One region of the Lactobacillus sp. 3B(2020) genome, then DNA from elsewhere that is predicted to be linked to it. Evidence: predicted binding sites of a transcription regulator. Region 1 holds the regulator's gene; the other holds the start of a gene.
The links. Region 1 encodes HrcA, which represses chaperone genes, less so after heat shock. Its sites were predicted from a motif close to TTAGCACTCNNNNNNNNNGAGTGCTAA; they were not measured.

Region 1 (10,399 bases):
CAAGGCTTCAAAGATTGGTACGATTGCTGGGGGAATGGTTACTTCCGGAAAGATCACTCGGAATGCTAAGGTTCGCCTTGTTCGCGATGGTGTTGTGATCTACGATGGTGAGCTTGGTAGTTTGAAGCGGTTTAAAGATGATGTCAAGGAAGTTAAAGCTGGTTATGAATGTGGCTTGACCATCCAAAATTACAATGATATTAAGGAAATGGATGTTATCGAAGCATATCAAATGAAGGAAATTCCAGTTAAGTAACTTCAACCCAGAAAAGGAGTTAATATGCCAAATAAACGTTACCGGGCAGAACGGCTAGCCCAATTGATTCAACGGGAAGTTGACGATATCCTGTTGAAACGGGTCCGGGATCCGCGCGTCCAAGACGTAACGATCACTGGGGTTGACGTAACGGGTGACTTACAGCAAGCAACGATTTACTATAGTCTGCTGTCTGACAAGGCATCTGTTAACGAAAAGGCTCAAGCCGGTCTAGATAAAGCGACGGGACTAATCCGGAGTGAACTTGGTCCACGCTTAAATATTTTTAAAGTTCCACAAATTCGATTCGAAAAGGACGCTTCAATTGCGTACGGAAATCGGATTGATGAATTGTTGCGGGAACTTCATCAGAAAAATGAACTTTAATTTGGCCTTGGTTAAATTAAAGGTTTGAGATAAAGCCACTAATTACCCTCGTAAACAGAGTTCTTCTGCTAACATACCCGCAATGGGTTAAAAGGTGATTAGTGGTTTTCTTAGTATCTGTAAGTAAAGGGTGAAAGGATAGGAACATGGACGGTATTATTCCACTATATAAGGAACGCGGTATGACAAGTTTTGATGCTGTTAGCCGATTACGGCGCATTTTACATGAAAAAAAGATTGGGCATTCAGGTACCCTTGATCCAGAAGTGGCTGGCGTTTTACCGATTTGTGTTGGCAAAGCAACTAAATTAGTGGATTTATTGATGGCGTCGGGGAAAGAATATGCTGGTGAATTGCTGATTGGCAAGGCGACTGAAACTGAGGATTTAACAGGAAAGGTTATTGAAGAAGCTCCGGTTGAGGCCGAAATCGAGCGGCAAACAATTGAAGCGGCCATGGCTAAGTTAACGGGAAAAATTATCCAAATTCCCCCGATGTATTCAGCAGTGAAGGTTAATGGGCGCCGGTTATATGAGTATGCCCGGGCTGGCGAAACTGTTGACCGGCCAAAACGGCAGGTAGTGATTAATCGCTTTGAATTGACGGCATCAACCTACAATCGAACTACAAAGACCCAACGAGTACGGTTTATTGTTGATTGCACCAAAGGAACTTACGTCCGAACTTTAGTAGTTGATTTAGCAAAGTTATTAGGTTATCCAGGAACAATGGCTTCTTTAACCCGGTTAAAGAGCGGAGGCTTTGAACTTGATCAAACGTTAAGCTTAGACGACATTCAAGATCAAATGAGTGCCCAATTATTAAACTTATATCCTCTCGAGTATGCTGTCCGGGATTTTCCAACTTACGAATTGTCAAAGCAAGAATGGCAACTTGTAAAGAATGGTGGATGGCTAAAGCGACAAATCTTTACTGACCCCCAAGCTAAAATTGCTGTATACTACGAAGGGCGATTGCGTGCCTTGTACAAGTTAGTTGGGGAAAATTATAAACCTGATAAAATGATTGATTTAAGTGAGGAAAAGTAACATGGAAGTATTTCACATCCATCATCCCCTAAGGCCCCACCAATTACCAGCTGGTCCGGTCGTGTTGGCAATGGGTTTTTTTGATGGTGTCCACCGGGGTCATCAAGCAGTGATTAACCGTGCAAAAGAAGAGGCAACTAAACGGCAAGTTCCGTTAGCGGTTTTAACTTATGATAAGTTGCCGGGAATTATTTATTCGGCTTTTCCCCAAGGCATTCATTACTTAACAACTAATGAGCGTAAATTAGAATTGTTGGCTTCCTTGGGAGTTGACCGGGTTTATTTGGTTGATTTTACTGCTAAGTTAGGTAGTTTATCACCGCAAGCTTTTGTTGATGAATATCTGGTCCCAATGGGGGCAGTTGCGGTGGTAGCCGGCTTTGATCACACCTATGGCCCAAAAGATAAGGCAACGATGACCCGATTACCGGAATATGCGGCTGGTCGCTTTGACGTGATTGAAGTCCCGAAGTTAAGTGAAACTAATGAAAAGGTTAGTTCAACTCGGATTCGGCATTTAATTGACGAAGGTAACGTTGAATATGCGAATAAGTTGCTGGGTTACCTTTATCAAACTTCAGGAATTGTGGTCCATGGTTTTGCCCGGGGCCGAACGTTAGGCTTTCCAACCGCAAATGTAAATTGGAATGCGCTTGAGCGAATTCCGGCAGTTGGGGTATATGCCGTTCGCTTCTATGTTGATGGTAAATGGTATGGTGGCATGGCCAGTGTTGGTTATAACGTCACCTTTGGAGATGATAATCAAAAGACCATTGAGGTTTATTTGTTTGATTTTCATGCTAATATTTACGGTGAACACGTTAAGGTTGAATGGGTGAAACGGCTTCGGGGAGAGGTTAAGTTCAGTGGGGTTGATGAATTAATCGCTCAGCTCAAGGCTGATGAACAAGCAAGTCGTAAAATTTTAACGCTTTAAGTTAACGAACGTCTAGCTAGGAAAGAATTTTCCGCTAGGCGTTTTTTTAATTAGTTTTCATAAGATGTTCGGAGATCAATCAAATTTTCATTAAAGTTTAGAAAATATTAAATAAACCACCATATAGAATTAAATGTTGCCACCGTAAAACTATCAAATCCTTCCAGTAAGATGATTAACAATCTTAATTGAGACGGGAGGAAATAACTATGTGCGGTTTTGCAGGACTTCTTTCTAGCCAATCATTAAGTCAGCCTAAAAATGAGTTTGCAACTGTTAAAACAATGAATAACATGTTAGTTCACCGGGGGCCAGATGATGCGGGTTATTTTCAAGATGAGTACATTACAATGGGGTTTCGGCGGTTAAGTATTATCGATTTAACTGCGAAGGGCCATCAGCCAATGCCGTATTTAAACGACCGTTACCTGTTAACTTTTAATGGTGAAATCTATAACTATTTGGAGTTGAAAAAGGAGTTAAAAACTGAAGGGTATCAATTCCAAGGTGATTCAGATTCAGAAGTCCTCTTAGCTGCTTATGCGAAATATGGAGTGACGGTTCCTCAACATTTACGCGGCATGTTTGCCTTTGTAATTTGGGATACTGAGGAAAAGGTCCTCTTTGCGGCGCGCGATCATTTCGGAATTAAGCCTCTTTATTTTGCGACAGAAAATGATCAATTCTATTATGCTTCGGAGCAAAAGGCTTTATATCCAATTTTAAGGGAACACCAATTTAATCATGTAGCTTTACAAGATTACATGACTTTTCAATATGTACCAGAGCCGGAAACCTTAGCTACTTCAATTCATGCTTTGGAACCAGGGCACTATTTAATTAAACGGCTTGGTGAAAAGCCCCGGGTACAACGGTACTTTAATGCAACTTTTGCTCCTGTTCAAGCAAGGGAAGACGTTTTGGTTAAGCGATTACGTAAAGTTTTAATCGATTCAGTTAAACTTCATCTTCGTTCAGATGTACCAGTTGGGGCTTTCCTTTCTGGAGGAATTGATTCGTCGATTATCGCTGCGATCGCTAATCAATATCATCCTAACTTAAAGACTTTCTCCGTTGGATTTGAACGCCCCGGGTATAGTGAATTGTCCCTTGCAGCCGAGACTGCCGATCACTTAGGAGTAGAAAATTACCAACTTACGATTACCCCAGAGGAGTTTATGACTACCTTCCCATATTTTGTTTGGGCAATGGATGATCCTTTAGCCGATCCAGCAGCGGTTCCCCAATTTTTCTTAGCCCGATTAACCCGCCAGCACGTTACCGTGGCACTTACGGGTGAGGGAGCGGATGAATTATTTGCTGGTTATCCGATTTATCACGAACCCCAATCATTGCGAATCTTTCAAAAGACGCAAATTATTAATGGCGCTCTCCATTGGATTGCAACGCTAATGCCAGCTGGCATGCGGGGAAAATCATTCTTACTTCGGGGGACCACCCCCTTGGAGAAACGATATGTAGGGGATGCTTTTATCTTCGATGAAGCGCAAAAAGCCCAGTTTTTGAAAAATTATGATCCTCGTCATCCAGCACCACAAGCAGTTGCTAAGTACTATCGAGAAGTTGCGACAGCCGATCCCTTAACGAAAATGCAGTCAATTGACTTGCATAGCTGGTTAAACGGCGACCTCCTTCGCAATGCCGATCGGACTTCAATGGCCTTTAGTTTAGAACTGCGGACTCCTTTTCTTGATCGCAAAGTGTTCCAGGTTGCAAGTCAAATTCCAAGTGAAATGCGGATCCAAAATAAGACTGCGAAAGCAATTCTTCGTAAGGCTGCCGAAGGACTTGTTCCAGTAGCAGTTTTAAAGCGTCCCAAACTTGGCTTTCCAGTTCCAATTCGGCATTGGCTAAAGGACGAAATGTATGATTGGGCCCGGCAAATTATTATCACTTCACCAACCGATCAATTTTTTCGTAAAGCATATTTTCTGAAATTATTAGCGAATCATCGTCGGGGAAAGGCGGATTATTCCCGGCAGCTTTGGACAGTGCTAACTTTTATGACTTGGTATCAACAGTATGTTTTAACGGCAAGTGAAAAGGAGCGTTGGTAATATGAGACCGATTATCATCCAAAAATTTGGAGGAACTTCCCTCCAAAAATCAGATTTACGGCAAGCCGCGATTCAACACGTTAAAGCGATGGTTGCCAAACAAAAAGCAGTTGTGATGGTGGTTTCAGCACTGGGCCGGTTAGGTGATCCATACGCAACCGATTCACTCTTAGAATTGGTTCATGGTCAAACCGGAAAATTGAATTTTCAAGAATTAGATCAATTAACCAGCCTTGGAGAAACGATTTCGATGTTGGTAATGGTTAATGAACTTCGCCAGCAAGGACTAGATGCAGTTGGCCTAAGTGGCGGCCAAGCAGGGATTCAAACAACGACCGATTACCAAGCCGCACGGATTACCCATGTTGACCCTCGTCCAATTAACCGGGCTTTGGCAAATCACGAGGTGGTGGTAGTCGCTGGCTTTCAGGGCCAAACGGCAATCGGAAAGGTAACCACCTTAGGTCGCGGGGGGTCTGATACCACTGCCGTGGCGCTTGGAGTTGCGCTCAAAGCTGACCAGGTCATTTTATATAAAAATGTTGCTGGAGTTATGCATACTGATCCAACCGGGCCAACTTCAGCCCGGGTAATTTCTTGGCTATCTTATCCAGCGATGATTCAATTGGCGCGGAAAGGTGCCCAGGTGGTCTGTGAACGAGCGGTTTTACTTGCAGCTGAGGCGAACTTACCAATTTGGGTTCAAGCTACGGATCAATTTGATGAAACCGTGGGAACCTTAATCAGTTCGGTGATGATATCTAAGAAACGGCGGGTGATTTAAATGTTAGCAAAGCAATTAATAATGCCTTTAAAATATTGTCGCTTGGATCCGGTTAACTTTACTGATTTTGAAGTAACTGAATTAACCCAGGATACCCGAAAAGTACGTCCGGGAGCGGTTTTTGTGGCAATTAAAGGGAGTCGGATTGATGGCCATCGACTTATCGGTCAAGCAATTGCAAAGGGAGCACGGCTAATTGTTGCTCAAGAAATGGTTGAGGCAAATGTTCCGGTAGTATATGTTCATGACACTCACCGTGCCCTTGCTGAATTAGCGGCTAATTTTTACGGACAACCGAGTCGCCGTTTACAAGTGATTGGGGTAACCGGTACGAATGGTAAGACAACCGTAACGCATCTGATTGAAAAAATTTTTCGGGATCAAGACCAATTAACCGGTTTAATTGGGACATTGTATCAAAAAATAGGTCAGCAAACTTTTCCAACCGTCAATACGACGCCAGATGCACTGACTATTCAACGTCGGCTACGGGAAATGGTAGATGAGAAGGTTCAAACCGTTGCCATGGAAGTTTCTTCGATTGCCCTTGTTCAAGAACGGGTGCGGACGATTGATTTTAAGGTTGCCGTTTTCACAAATTTTTCTGAAGATCACTTAGCATACCACCATACAATGGCACAATATAAATTGGCTAAAAGTCTTTTATTTAGCCAATTAGGTCCTGATAAGGTGGCGGTAATTAACCAAGATGATCCAGTAGGTCGTGAATTTGCGGCTTATACTCCCGCCCAAGTTTTAACTTACGGACTAGCACCAACTGCCGATTTTCGTGCGGAACAGCTCCATTTAAGTATGCATGGGGTAGAATTTAAATTAGTTGCCTTTAACCAAACTTATGCTGTAACGGTCCCCTTAGTTGGCCAATTCAATGTCTATAATTGTTTAGCCGCAATTGCGACCGCCTTCGCTTCGGGGATTGCGATTCAAGACGCAATTAATTCCCTCAAGAATGCTCATGGGGTAAAAGGGCGGTTCCAGTTAGTACCAACGACAACGGGAATTACCGTAATTGTTGACTACGCTCATACCCCTGACGGCCTTAAAAAGGTAATGGAAACCTTAAACCAATTTGCGCAACGTAAAGTCTATTGTGTGATTGGCTGTGGTGGTGATCGGGATGCCCCCAAACGACCAATGATGGCTCAGATTGCAACTACCAATAGTAGCCAGACCATTTTCACTATGGATAATCCCCGAAACGAAGATCCCCACCAGATTATGGCTGCAATGCTAAAGGGGGTCAGCAATAATCAACGCCAACCATTAGTAATTTATGACCGGGAACAAGCAATTCAAAAAGCAATTCGCCTTGCTCAGCCAGGAGATGTAGTCTTGATCGCTGGTAAGGGCCATGAAACTTACCAACAAATCGGCCAAACCAAGTATCACTTTGATGATTTTGAGATTGCCTCAGCGGCATTAAAAACCAAATTGCCAACTTTAACGGGAATTGCAAAGTAGCAATAAATTAGCCAGAGCAAATTCAGCAATGAACTTAGCCCTGGCTTTTATTTTTTGATGATGCTTTAGAGTTTTGATTTACTATTAGTGACGGCTTGCCCGGTGGCTACCGTTGTCATGCATTTTATGAACTTGACGTTTAAAGTGCTGTTGGGGACTAGTTACAAGGTGAAAATGACGAAGCTTGCCAGGAAAGGGTTTCCCAGTAAAGCGAATACCACTCCAGGATTGCATCACCCGGGTCATTTCTTCAAGATCAGCCAGTTGTTTAGGATTATTTTCCTTAATAGTTGCTGCTTTAATATCACCTTGGAGACGTTGCAAAAGGTTGAGATGGTAATTTAAAAGTTCTTGAGTCAAGGGAGCGTTTCGATATTGATTAAAGAGTTTTTGAATTAAGAGCATTGCTTCTTTGGCTGAGTGGGGTTGAATAAAACGTTGTGATTTTTTTACCATAAATTTTTCTCCAAAAGGTTTTGACTTTTATTGACTTTTACTATTTTGGTTGGTATATTATTAATTGTATTTAGCACTTAGCAACTGGAAGTGCTAAAAGGAAGTGATGACATGCTAACACAACGTCAAGAGTTGATCCTCCAGGCGATTGTACGTCAGTTTACCGTATCTGGTCAACCAGTTGGATCAAAGTTACTAGCACAGGAACTGCCAATTAAGGTTAGTTCAGCTACGATTCGAAATGAAATGGTAGTTTTAGAGCACGAAGGACTTGTTAAAAAAGAGCATTCTTCCTCTGGACGAGTCCCTTCTAAAAAGGGCTATCGTTATTATGTCGATTATTTACTTGATCCGACAGCAATTTCCGAAAATGATTCGGCAATGATTCATAATTCCTTGGGGACTGAGTTTCAAAAAATTGATGAGATTGTTTCCCATTCTGCGGAAATTCTCTCAAACTTGACCTCTTACACGGCCTTTACCTTAAAACCTGAACAGCAAAACGTTAAATTAAGTGGTTTTCGTTTGGTTCCGTTGGGGAATGCTCGGGTTTTGGCTATTTTGGTTACGGATAGTGGTGAGGTTGAAAGTCAAGCTTTTACAATTCCAAAGCAAGTTGAGCCTGAAGCAGTTGAAGCAGTGATTCGTTTAATCAATGACCAACTCGTTGGTTTACCCTTAACAGAGGTCATTAAACGATTGCAAGAAGATATCCCAGTTCAAATAACTGATTATTTACAACAACCAGAAGGCTTTTTAAGAATTTTTGATAGTATTGTTAATCAAGCTTCGGGGGAGCGTTTCTACGTTGGTGGTCGGTTTAACCTATTGGGAATCGATACGCATCAAGATGCAAAGGCCATGAAGGCTGTTTATGAATTACTTGATCAAAGTGACCGGCTCTCTTCAATTATTGATACTGATACAAGTGGAAATGGAATCACCGTTAAAATCGGTTCTGAAATTGCAAAGGATAAGTTGTTAGATAATTATTCTTTGATTACGGCTAAGTATCAAGTTGATCAATTTGGCGAAGGCATCGTTGCTGTCCTCGGACCAACCACGATGTCGTATTCCCGCACGATTGGGTTAGTCGATGCTTTTCGGCACGAACTTGCAAAACGGTTACTAAACTACTATCATCATTATTATGATTCTTAGGAGGGATTAAATGGCAAAGAAAGAAAAATCGACAAAACCAGTCGAAGAAAAACAAGATCAAGCGACGGACCAAGTTAAGGCTAAGTCAGATCAAGCAAAAACGAAGCCAACCGCCGATGATCAAGTGACGATTTTAAAAGCACAAATTGAAAAGTTGCAGGCTGACGTAAGTACAAAGGATGATCAGTACCTACGGGCAGAAGCAGAAATTCAAAACATGACCAAGCGTTTTAATAAGGAACGGGAAAGCTTACTCAAGTATGACGGGCAAGATTTGGTTAAAGGCATTTTGCCGGTTTTGGATAATTTAAAGCGGGCCCTCCAAATTGAAGTTTCCGATGATGCCGGAAAACAATTAAAGAAGGGCATTCAAATGGTCCACGATCATTTGGAACAAGCGTTGAAGGAACATGGGGTTACTGAAATCGAAGCTTTGAACAAGCCTTTCGATCCCCAAACCTCCCAAGCGGTTCAGACGGTACCGGTTGAGGATGGTCAAAAGCCGGAAACGGTTGTTAAGGTTTTGCAAGCTGGCTATATGCTAAAGGACCGGGTAATGCGGCCGGCAATGGTCATTGTTGCACAATAAATAAAAAATAAAGAAGGTAAAAAAATGGCAAGTAATAAGATTATTGGTATCGACCTTGGTACTACTAACTCTGCCGTTGCCGTCATGGAAGGTAACGAACCAAAGATTATCACCAACCCTGAAGGGGGACGGACTACTCCATCTGTGGTTTCATTTAAGAACGGCGAAGTTCAAGTTGGAGAAGTGGCAAAACGGCAAGCAATAACTAACCCTAACACGGTTAAGTCCATTAAGAGTCACATGGGGGAAGCTGGTTACACAGTTGACATTGAAGGTAAAAAGTACACCCCACAAGAAATCTCAGCAATGATTTTGCAATACATCAAGAAGTATGCTGAAGATTATATTGGTGATACGGTTACGCAAGCGGTGATTACCGTTCCGGCCTACTTCAATGACGCTCAACGGCAAGCTACTAAGGATGCCGGGAAGATTGCTGGGTTAGATGTTAAGCGAATCATCAACGAACCAACTGCTTCTTCTCTCGCTTACGGGCTTGATAAGCAAGACAAGGATGAAAAGATTTTAGTTTATGACCTTGGTGGGGGAACTTTTGATGTTTCCATCCTTGAACTTGGGGATGGGGTCTTCCAAGTTCTTTCCACGAACGGTGATACTCACCTTGGTGGGGATGACTTCGATCAAAAGATCATGGATTGGTTAGTTGACGACTTCAAGGCTGAAAATGGTATTGATCTTTCTCAAAATAAAATGGCGCTTCAACGGTTGAAGGACGCTGCTGAAAAGGCAAAGAAGGACCTTTCTGGGGTTCAAGAAGCTCAAATCAGCTTACCATTTATTACTTCTGGTGAAAATGGCCCATTACACTTGGAAAAGACTTTGACCCGGGCACAATTCAACCAACTTACGAATGACTTGGTTGAACGGACGAAGCAACCAGTTTTGAACGCCATGAAGGATGCAGACCTTTCATTTAGTGATATTGATGAAGTTATCCTTAATGGTGGTTCAACCCGGATTCCAGCCGTTCAAGAAATGGTTAAGGAATTAACTGGTAAGGAACCTAACCACTCCATTAACCCAGATGAAGCCGTTGCCCTTGGGGCTGCTGTGCAAGGTGGGGTCTTAACAGGTGATGTTAAGGATGTTGTTTTACTTGACGTTACACCACTTTCCCTTGGGATTGAAACTATGGGTGGCGTTTTCACGAAGTTGATTGATCGGAACACGACGATTCCAACTTCAAAGAGTCAAATTTT
Region 2 (10,399 bases), 920 kb from region 1:
GCTGACGGCTGGTGCTTATCTGCCCGATAGATTTTAAAATCACGTTTGAAACCATATTTATCGATTTGCTCACTATACCGATAAAAGCTAAAACGAACCCCTAAATGATCAATATAGTAATCATCTTCGGCGTTATACTGCCAATTTTGTGAGTTAGTTGGGTCGTTTTTAAACTTGCGCTTCTGTTCCTTTTGATAAGTTGTATAGGGAATAATAGGTTGCTTTTCAAACTGATCAAGAATCGTTGTGTAATTGTATTCACTACCATAACCTGCATCAGCGACGATATGTTTAAAGAAGCCTAAGGCATGAAATTGCTTAAGAAATGGCACTAAAGTCCTTGTATCAGTTGGGTTTGAAAATAATCCGTAATCAAGAACAAATTGCTTATGAGTGGCAATTTGTAAGTTATAGCCAGGTTTCAATTCCCGATTCATCATCGGATCTTCTTTCATACACATAAAAGTCGCATCATGATCAGTCTTGGAGTAGCTATTGCGACCTTGGAAGATATCTTCGGCATGTTCATACTTTTGGGCACGAGGAATTAAGTCGTTGCTTAGCTGGTGGCGAAGTTTTTTTAGGAAACGACGACGCCGTTTCCTAACTGAACCACCTTTGATGATTTTGGGTTCTTGCTCAATCTCTTCATCTAATTTAGTGATTTGCTCTCCGAGTTCTTGTTCCATTGTTTTCATGCCTTCGGCAGAAGTGACCAGCTCTGGCGCCATTTCTTGCACCACTCGTTTTTCCACTAATTCCTCATAAATCTTACTTGTCTTTTCCCTTAACTTAGCGTGGTACTTTTCCACTGCACGACGCCAAGTAAATGAATATTTATTGGCATCAGCTTCGACCTTGGTTCCATCAATAAAAACTGCATCATTTTGAATTAGGCCGTGATCTGTTAAAGCCATGGTAAAGTAGACAAAAGCACGCTTGATCAGATTACTAGCGTGCTGACTGCTCCGAAAGTTATTGATGGTGTGGTAACTATAAGTATAGTCATGGGCTAACCAACGCATTGGTAGACTCTCATCCAACATCATTTCAATCTTTCTTCCAGAATAGGTTTGACGCGAGTAGGCAAACAAGAGGATCTTAAGCATAATTGCTGGATGCGATGCAGGGCGGCCAGTAGCCGCCACCGACTCTTCCAATAGAACCTCCTGTGGAATTGAGTCGACAAATGCACTAATTAGTCGCGCAATATGGTTCTTTGGTAAATCATAGTTATAGTTTAGTACGAATTCGGTTTGCCCTATGGTATAATTTTGATACATGGAAATCGCTCCTTTTTGTTTGTTTTCGTGATAATTACATCATATCAGGAGCAACTTCCTGTGTACATAAAAACCGGATGATGAATTGTTTAAGAAATTCATCATCCGGTTTTTACTTTGGACTAGGAGTTTTTTCCCAGCCTCATTCTACTTGAGTTGACTGTTGTCCATGATACCGTCAAGCAAACCGTAATCAACGGCTTCTTGAGCGGTCATGTAATTGTCACGTTCAGTATCTTGTTGAACCTTTTCAAAACTTTGACCAGAATTCTTAGCCAAAATTTCGTTAATCATCTTCCGGGTCTTCAAGATTTCTTCAGCGGCAATTTGGATTTCAGTTTGTTGTCCTTGAGCACCACCAGAAGGTTGGTGAATCATCACTGTTGAGTGTGGTAAACCAAACCGCTTACCCTTCGCTCCAGATGATACGAGGACACTAGCCATTGAGGCGGCCATCCCGATCACGATCGTTTGAACATCAGACTTGATGAAGTTCATCGTGTCGTAAATTGCCATCCCAGAGGTAACTACACCACCAGGAGAATTAATGTACATGTAAATATCTTTGGTTGAGTCTTGCGCGTCTAAGAATAGTAATTGCGCAACAATTGAGTTTGCCATGTTGTCTTCAATTGGACCAGAGACCATAATGATCCGATCCTTAAGAAGCCGTGAGTAAATGTCATAAGCACGTTCCCCACGTGAGGATTGTTCAATGACAGTCGGTACTAAGTTCATACCATGTGCCTCCTTAATTAGCAGTAGTTAGCAAGCTTTGCTAACTGATATGAACAGTTTACTCTATAGGTCAAAAAAGGTCAAATAATTTATTCACTTTTTCTTTTTAGCGAAAAATCCAATTTTGATAAACTTTCAAAATTTACTATTTCAACCGGTTGACATAAAGCGGAAAGTGGGATATATTATAGTCGTTGATGAAGGAAACCGCTTACAATTATTTTCAAAGAAGTGGTTTGCCGAGACTATTCGGTAGGATGCTTGGATTTGACTGTTGAAAACGAGTTCACAAACGCCTATCATCTTTACTAGATAGTTAAAAATGATTTTGTAGAAGAAAGAGGTTTTATTAATGGCTCACGTATCATTTGACAGTTCTGCGTTAAAGAAATTCGTCCAACCCAACGAATTAGGTGAAATGCAAGCCATGGTAAACGCTGCTGACGAGCAACTTCGTCAAGGCACGGGTGCCGGTGCTGACTTCCGTGACTGGTTGCACTTACCAACGGATTATGATAAGGAAGAATTTGACCGGATCAAGGCCGCTGCCAAGAAGATCCAATCTGATTCTGATGTTTTAGTTGTTATCGGGATCGGGGGCTCATACTTAGGAGCTCGGATGGCCATTGACTTCTTACACAAGAGCTTCTACCAAGCGGAAACAGCAGAAGATCGGAAGGCCCCATTGGTTCTATTTGCTGGGAACTCCCTTTCCAGTTCTTACGTTTACGATTTGATCAAGTTGATTGGCGACCGGGACTTCTCAGTTAACGTTATTTCTAAGTCCGGAACGACAACGGAACCTTCAATTGCTTTCCGGATCTTTAAGGAATTATTGATCAAGAAGTATGGTGAAGCCGAAGCTAACAAGCGGATTTACGCTACAACTGACCGGAAGCGGGGTGCCTTGAAGACGGAAGCGGACGCTGCTGGTTGGGAGACCTTTGTTATTCCGGACGGTGTTGGTGGTCGTTACTCTGTTTTAACGGCCGTTGGACTTTTGCCAATCGCGGCTTCTGGAGCAGATATTGACCAATTGATGGCTGGAGCTAAGGCAGCTGAAGACACATACACAGATGCTGATTTAACGAAGAATGAAGCTTACCAATACGCTGCTTATCGTAACATCCTTTACCGGAAGGGTTACACCACTGAATTGTTGGAAAACTACGAACCAAACATGACGATGTTTGCAGAATGGTGGAAGCAATTAGCTGGTGAATCCGAAGGGAAGGACCAAAAGGGGATTTATCCATCAAGCGCTAACTTTACGACGGACCTCCACTCCTTGGGTCAATACATCCAAGAAGGTCGGCGGAATCTGATGGAAACGGTTGTTAAGTTAGATACGCCAAACCATGATATGACAATTCCAACGGCTGACTCCAACCTTGATGGTCTTGAATATCTGCAAGGTAAGAACATGGACTGGGTTAACACGAAGGCTTATGAAGCCGTTGTTGCCGCTCACACGACTGGTGGTGTTCCAGTAATGACGGTTCACATTGATAAGGAAGATGCCTTTACGTTAGGTTACTTAATTTACTGGTTTGAAGTTGCCATTGCTATTTCTGGTTACTTGAACGGGATTAACCCATTCAACCAACCAGGAGTTGAAGCTTACAAGACCAACATGTTTGGTTTGCTTGGAAAGCCTGGTTTTGAAGAAGTCGGCGATCGGCTTCGCAAGGAAATGGCTGAAAATAAATAGTTAAGTTTGAGGATTAACCGCCTGGTTGCGGCCGGGCGGTTAAATTTCAAGGACTATGTTAAGCGGTTACAATATGCATTAAAAAGGAGCGATAGACATGTTATTAGGTAGTGTTGAAGCAGGTGGAACGAAGTTTGTATGTGCGGTAGGTAACGAAGATTATCGGATTATGGATAGTGTTCATTTTCCAACTACGACGCCAGAAGAAACCTTGCAAAGGACAATTGATTACTTTAAGAAGTTCCCAGATTTAAAGGCAATTTCGGTGGCTTCCTTTGGACCAATTGAAATCCGTCATAATTCACCAAAGTATGGTTACATCACGAACACCCCGAAGCCGGGTTGGTCAAATGTTGACTTTGTTGGAACATTAAAGAAGGAATTCAACTTACCAATTTACTGGACCACTGATGTCAATGGTTCTGCATTTGGGGAATATGTTTTATCAACCCTCTTTAACCAAAAGTTGCAGTCCCTGGTTTACTACACGATCGGAACTGGGGTTGGTGCTGGTGCGGTCATTGATGGTAAGTTTGTTGGTGATATGGGCCACACTGAAATGGGGCACATTCGGCTTAAGCGCCACCCAGATGACCTTGACTTTAAAGGGATTTGCCCATTCCACGGTGACTGCCTCGAAGGATTAGTTTCAGGCCCAACCTTTGAAGCGCGGACTGGTAAGAAGGGGCAAGATGTGCCTTTGACGGATCATGTTTGGGATATTATGGCTTACTATGTCGCCCAAGCTGCGCTCGACACAACCTTGATGTTCCGGCCAGCCAAGATTATTTTTGGTGGTGGGGTTGTTAGTGAAGAATTCTTGAAGAAGGTTCGGGCCCAATTTAAGGAACTCTTGAACGGCTACGTTGAAGTTGGCGACCTTGACAAGTACATCGTAATGCCATTGGCTAAGAATAATGGTTCCGCTACGGTTGGTAACTTTGCTTTGGCTTTGAGAGCATATGAAAATTAAGGTGCTTTTCGAGGAAATCTGTGATAAATAAGCAAAAAGTACTGTTTAGCTGGACTAAAAGTTCTCCGCTTAGCTAGAGTGCAGATTCCTAGAAGTAGAACTTGATTATATTGGGTATTGCTTAGGACGGTGGGACTAGCAAGCGAGGTTCAATGTTTAGTCCATATCTTACGTAATCAATTAAATTTAAAAGCCATCTTGATGATTAGCAATGTGGGCTGCTTCTCATGCAAGGTGGCTTTTCTAGTGTTCACACGAGCTAAAATGTTTCATCTCGCCCCTTATTGAGCATGGTATAATGGAATTAATTATTTTAGTAAGGGAAGAAGCCCATGAAGAAGTTGAAACTGGAAGATGTGGCGGAGCGTGCCGGTGTCTCCAAAACCACCGTATCTCGGGTGATTAATCGCCGGGGTTCCTTAAGTGAAAAAACAATCCAAAAAGTCGAACAAGCCATGGCGGATTTGAATTATCATCCGAATGTGATTGCCCAACAATTGCATACCCAAGAAACAAAATTAATTGGAATTTTAGTTCCGACAGTTGCTAATCCATTTTTTGGCGAGCTAACGATGTACTTGGAAGATGCATTGTTCCAACGTGGTTATAAGGTTTTAATCAGTGATGCCTTAGATAACTCAACCAAAGAAGAACGTTATCTTCAACAGTTAATGGGTCATCAAGTCGACGGCCTAATTATTGCCACCCATAATAACGACCTTCAAGAATACCAGCATGCCAATTTACCGGTGGTTGCCTTAGACCGCTTTTTACGGAATGATATCCCAGTGGTAGCGTCAGATAATTACGCTGGAGCCCGGTTGGCAACGGAAGCTTTGATTGCGCGGGGATGTCAACACATTGTGCATACTTATCGTGTTAATCCTTCTAAGTGGCATGACAATCAGCGGGAGCGGGCCTTTGAAGACACTATGAAGGAAAAGGGTTTAGTTAGTTATACCTACACCGTTAAAAATAACGAAACCGTGGCGGATCGAAATCAACTTTTTAACCGCTTGTTTGACGAGCATCCCAACGTTGATGGAATTTTTGCTAGTAACGACTTAGATGCGGCGCGGATTTTAAGCATTGCTCGCCAACGGGGTTACCAAGTGCCAGCTCAACTTCAAATCGTTGGTTATGACGGTGCTCAGGCAACCCAAGAATTGGTTCCTGAATTAGCAACCATTGTTCAGCCAATTAAACAGATGGCGACCTATGCGGTTCAATTGTTAGCTGACCGAATTAATGGTAAATTTACCCCATCTACAACGGTTCTACCCGTTAGTCTAAAAACGGGAACGACCCTTAAAGCGATCGCTAAATAAAGATTTCAGGGATCTAAGTAGGCAAATCTGTTGAAATATGTTATGATCATAAAGATATGTTGTGGTTGAAAATAGGAGGAATAACAATGTTAATAACCCTCTTCTTGATCGACTGCGTTGTCTTAATTGCCTGCGTAATGATGCAGCCAGCGAAAACTGATAACGATGCAATGTCTGCATTGACTGGTGGTTCAGGAGATTTATTCTCCCGGCGGAAATCCCGGGGCTTTGAAGCTGTCATGCAGATTGTTACAACCATCGTTGGGGCGATCTTCTTTATTTTGGCTTTGGCGATCATTTACACCACGTCACATTAGACGACCGCGGCGAACAAAAAGTAATACTGATTGAAGAGGCTGTGGCAGGTGCCATGGCCTTTTATTTTGCAATTTAGCTTTCTCCAGCACATGAAATAATTGAGAGGAATACTTAATGACAGAATTAAAGGAACAAATTTTAAAGGTCTTGGGGACTAATCCCACGATTAGTTTGTCAGCCGAAAAAATCGGCCGCCTAATTAAAAAGGAAACGGCCGATGATTTTAAGCCCTTAATCCAAGCCTTAGCCCAAATGGAACGGGAAAATTTGGTTGAAGTAACTGACCAGGGGGAATTTAAGCTCGTCCCCCAACAACAAGAAATTGTTGGGGTTTTCCACGGAAATGCTAAGGGCTTTGGCTTCGTTGCTTATGATGAAACCCTCCCTGATGTTTACGTTAACCCTGACCATACCGCCCATGCTCTAACGGGGGATGAGGTCAAAGTAAAGATTCTGCGAGCCGGTGATCCAACAAAGGAACAAGGCCCAGAAGGTGAAGTTACGGAGATCTTAGAACATCACTATGAACACGTTGTTGGTGAGTTTAAGAACCTGACGATGGGTAACTTTATCGGAGAAATTATCTTAAAAGATAAGAAATTGGCTAACTTCCGTTTCTTTGTGACGGACCAAGGCCTGCATCCGCAAGATAATGAAGTCGTAACCGCTACGATTACCGCCTATCCGAGTGATGAATCTCCAGAAATTTTGACGGGAGCGGTCACCGAAGTGATTGGGGATAAGGATGAACCGGGAATTGATATTTTATCAGTCATCTATGCCCATGATGTTCCGCACGAGTTTCCAAAGGAAGCCCTTGATCAAGCTAATGCCATTCCATTGCACGTTTTACCTGAAGAAAAGGTGGGGCGTCGGGATCTAACTGATCAACCATTAGTTACGATCGACAGTATTGAATCGAAAGACTTGGACGATGCCGTCGTGGCTTGGAAATTAGACAATGGTAACTACCATCTTGGGGTTCACATCGCTGATGTTTCCCACTACGTTAAGCCGGGTACGCCATTGGATCAAGAAGCTTACCGTCGGGGGACTTCGGTTTACTTAACGGACCGGGTAGTTCCGATGTTGCCAAAACGGTTATCAAACGGGATTTGTTCTTTAAACCCGAATGAAGAACGGTTGGCGATGTCTTGTGAAATGGAAATTGATCCCCAAGGGAACATCGTTAAGGAAGATATCTTTCCATCCGTCATTCGTTCGCACGCGCGGATGACTTACAAGGCCGTTAATAAGATTCTGGAAGCGCATGATGAAAAGACGCGCCAAGAATACCGGGAATTAGTGCCAATGTTTGAAACAATGGCCGAACTTCACCGGATCTTACTTAAGCACCGTCATCAACGAGGAGCCATTGATTTTGAAGCCCCAGAAGCTAAAATTATCGTGGATGATCTTGGCCACCCAATCGATATTGAGTTGCGGGACCGGGGCCTATCAGAACGGATGATTGAATCCTTTATGTTAGCTGCTAATGAAACGGTGGCAGAACACTACTTTAAACTCCACGTGCCATTTCTTTACCGGATCCATGAAACTCCCGATGCGGACCGGATTAAGAACTTTGCGGAATTTCTCTCAGTCTTTGGGATTCAAATGAAGGGGAGTTTGAACGACGTTTCGCCAAAGATGCTACAAAAGGTTTTGAAGGACGTTGCTGGCACACCAGAAGAACAAATGGTCCAAGTAATGATGTTGCGGAGTATGCAACAAGCTAAGTATTCTGATGAAGAGCGCGGTCACTTTGGTCTAGGGGCAAAGTACTACACCCACTTTACTTCCCCAATTCGGCGGTACCCAGATACGACGGTCCATCGTTTAATTCGCTGGTATGCTGAAAATGGAACGGGAGCTGAAGCTAAGGCTAAGTATGATGGAGTTTTAAAAGAAGTTGCTGAGCATACTTCGATGACCGAACGGCGGGGGATTGATACCGAGCGGGACGTTGATAGTATGAAGAAGGCTGAATACATGGAAGACCACATTGGAGAAACCTTCGATGCTGTAGTATCTTCTGTTATGAAGTTTGGCCTCTTTGTGGCGCTTGAAAATACGGTTGAAGGCTTGATTCATATTAGTGTCATGCAAGATGACTTCTATGAATATCTTGAAAAATACATGGCCTTAGTTGGCCGGCGCAATCATTATATCTTCCAAATTGGGCAACCGGTTAAGGTAAAGTTACTTCGGGTTGATAAGGATCAACGAGAAGTCGACTTTGAATTGGTTAATCCTGGAGATGCACCAATAACGAAACTCCGAGCGCCACGTCAAGATGATCGTCGGGGTGGTCGCGGCCGTGGTAGCCGAAATAATGGTCACCGTCACAACCGGGATGACCACCGGAATTCAGATCGCCGGCGGGACAATGGCGACCGGAATAGCTACCAGATTAATCGGGGTCAGACCCGGCATAAGGGTGATCGGGAACCATTCCAACGACGCCGGCGTCACCGCTAAAATGACAAAAGAAAAGAGGGTTTTAAATGGCAAAGAAAAAGAAACCAGCTTTGGATGCCAATTTAGTGGCCCAAAATAAAAAAGCCCGCCACGACTATGCGGTTACGGATACCTATGAAGCCGGGTTAGTTTTAACCGGAACCGAAATTAAATCCGTTCGGGAGCGACGAGTTCAGTTAAAAGATGGCTATGCCCAGTTTCATAATGGTGAGTTATGGTTGATGAATGTCCATATTACTGAGTACAGTAATGGGAACGTCTTTAATCATGATCCCCTCCGCAATCGGAAGTTACTCCTGCATAAAAAAGAATTGAAAAAATTAAGGGAAGCCCTCTCAATGAAAGGGATCACCATTGTGCCACTTAAAATGTACTTAAAGCACGGTTTTGCTAAGGTCTTAATTGGAGTAGCCAAAGGGAAGCACGAGTACGATAAGCGTAATGACATTAAACGGCGGGAACAAGAACGCCAAATCGAACGGGTAATGAAGCATTATTAAGCAAGTAGTCAAGCGAAAACCGCTTCGGTCTAGTTAGATAAATTTTAAGTTACGTAAAAAAGGGGTCACCAATAAAGGTTAAGTATTACATTCTAAACCTTTGTTGGTGACCCTAATTACTTATTCATAATTTTATTACTAATGTTAATTGGTGCTTCCAAACCTAAGTTGGGTTGTGAAATTGATTTGAACTTAAACCGGTCCCAGATTGGTTTCGGATCAGGCCGCTTTGCCCAGTGGTTTAAGACACAAGCTACAAGGATGGCGAGGGGTTCTTCACTTTTGACGCCAATGGTGATCGCAAGGTAGGAAGCACCCGAGTTTTTAGCGGGCTCCATGGCAAAGATCTGGCGACTCCCTTTGAAGACCCGGTAGTGGTTAGTTAGCGCATTACCAACGATCACCCAGTTGAGACCCCGGATATAGACGACTTCTCGGACAAAGCCAAGCGACTTGCCAACAACGCCGACTCGTTGCTGATCAACATAAAGAGCAAATTTGGGGAGGAGGCCGAGCGAAAGTTGCTTTACTTCAGCCAATAAATCACCGTGCATATTGTAAAGCGAAAGGGTGTCTTGCCGAATTCCCCACTTACCGGCTAACAGATAAATCGCATTATGATTAGCATCATGAACAACAGTTGCCGGTTGTCGATCGGTAGTACGATCGCGCATATACAGGGTTCGCACAGGTAACTCCTCCCTTTCGAATATTCATCTTCATTTTATCAGTGAATTGAGAATTTGAACAGGATTGATAGCGATTTCATATTTTCTCCCGCCTGGTTACAAAATATGCTAAAATTAAAAACGAGGTGCATGATTTTGAAGCAATTAATTCATAACGATTGGTGGCCAATTCTAAAGCCCCAGTTTGAAGCGGATTATTATCAACAACTTCATAACTTTTTGTTAAATGAGTACCAGACGCAGACGGTTTATCCCGAAATGCATCATATTTTTACTGCCTTTGAATGGACACCCTATTCGAAAGTGAAAGTGGTGATTTTAGGGCAAGATCCGTACCATGGCCCTCACCAAGCACATGGTTTAAGTTTTTCAGTTTTG

Region 2: clpP (ATP-dependent Clp endopeptidase proteolytic subunit ClpP) is a predicted target of HrcA. The motif match lies at 2,039-2,065, and genes of this name have one in related genera.

What each region holds. Positions count from the first base shown of each region.
Region 1 is NZ_CP047410.1:1,370,306-1,380,704, reverse strand. It holds partial or broken gene infB (translation initiation factor IF-2) at 1-256, shown strand, start outside; gene rbfA (30S ribosome-binding factor RbfA) at 281-643, shown strand; gene truB (tRNA pseudouridine(55) synthase TruB) at 790-1,692, shown strand; gene ribF (riboflavin biosynthesis protein RibF) at 1,694-2,629, shown strand; gene asnB (asparagine synthase (glutamine-hydrolyzing)) at 2,839-4,707, shown strand; gene GTO83_RS06830 (hypothetical protein) at 4,709-5,491, shown strand; gene GTO83_RS06825 (UDP-N-acetylmuramoyl-L-alanyl-D-glutamate--2,6-diaminopimelate ligase) at 5,492-6,973, shown strand; gene GTO83_RS06820 (hypothetical protein) at 7,058-7,429, opposite strand; gene hrcA (heat-inducible transcriptional repressor HrcA) at 7,541-8,590, shown strand; gene grpE (nucleotide exchange factor GrpE) at 8,601-9,179, shown strand; gene dnaK (molecular chaperone DnaK) at 9,204-10,399, shown strand, end outside.
Region 2 is NZ_CP047410.1:454,987-465,385, forward strand. It holds gene GTO83_RS02150 (IS1182 family transposase) at 1-1,283, opposite strand, end outside; gene clpP (ATP-dependent Clp endopeptidase proteolytic subunit ClpP) at 1,431-2,021, opposite strand; gene GTO83_RS02160 (glucose-6-phosphate isomerase) at 2,374-3,732, shown strand; gene scrK (fructokinase ScrK) at 3,830-4,705, shown strand; gene GTO83_RS02170 (LacI family DNA-binding transcriptional regulator) at 5,038-6,033, shown strand; gene secG (preprotein translocase subunit SecG) at 6,120-6,350, shown strand; gene rnr (ribonuclease R) at 6,466-8,832, shown strand; gene smpB (SsrA-binding protein SmpB) at 8,859-9,332, shown strand; gene GTO83_RS02190 (LURP-one-related/scramblase family protein) at 9,449-10,021, opposite strand; gene GTO83_RS02195 (uracil-DNA glycosylase) at 10,157-10,399, shown strand, end outside.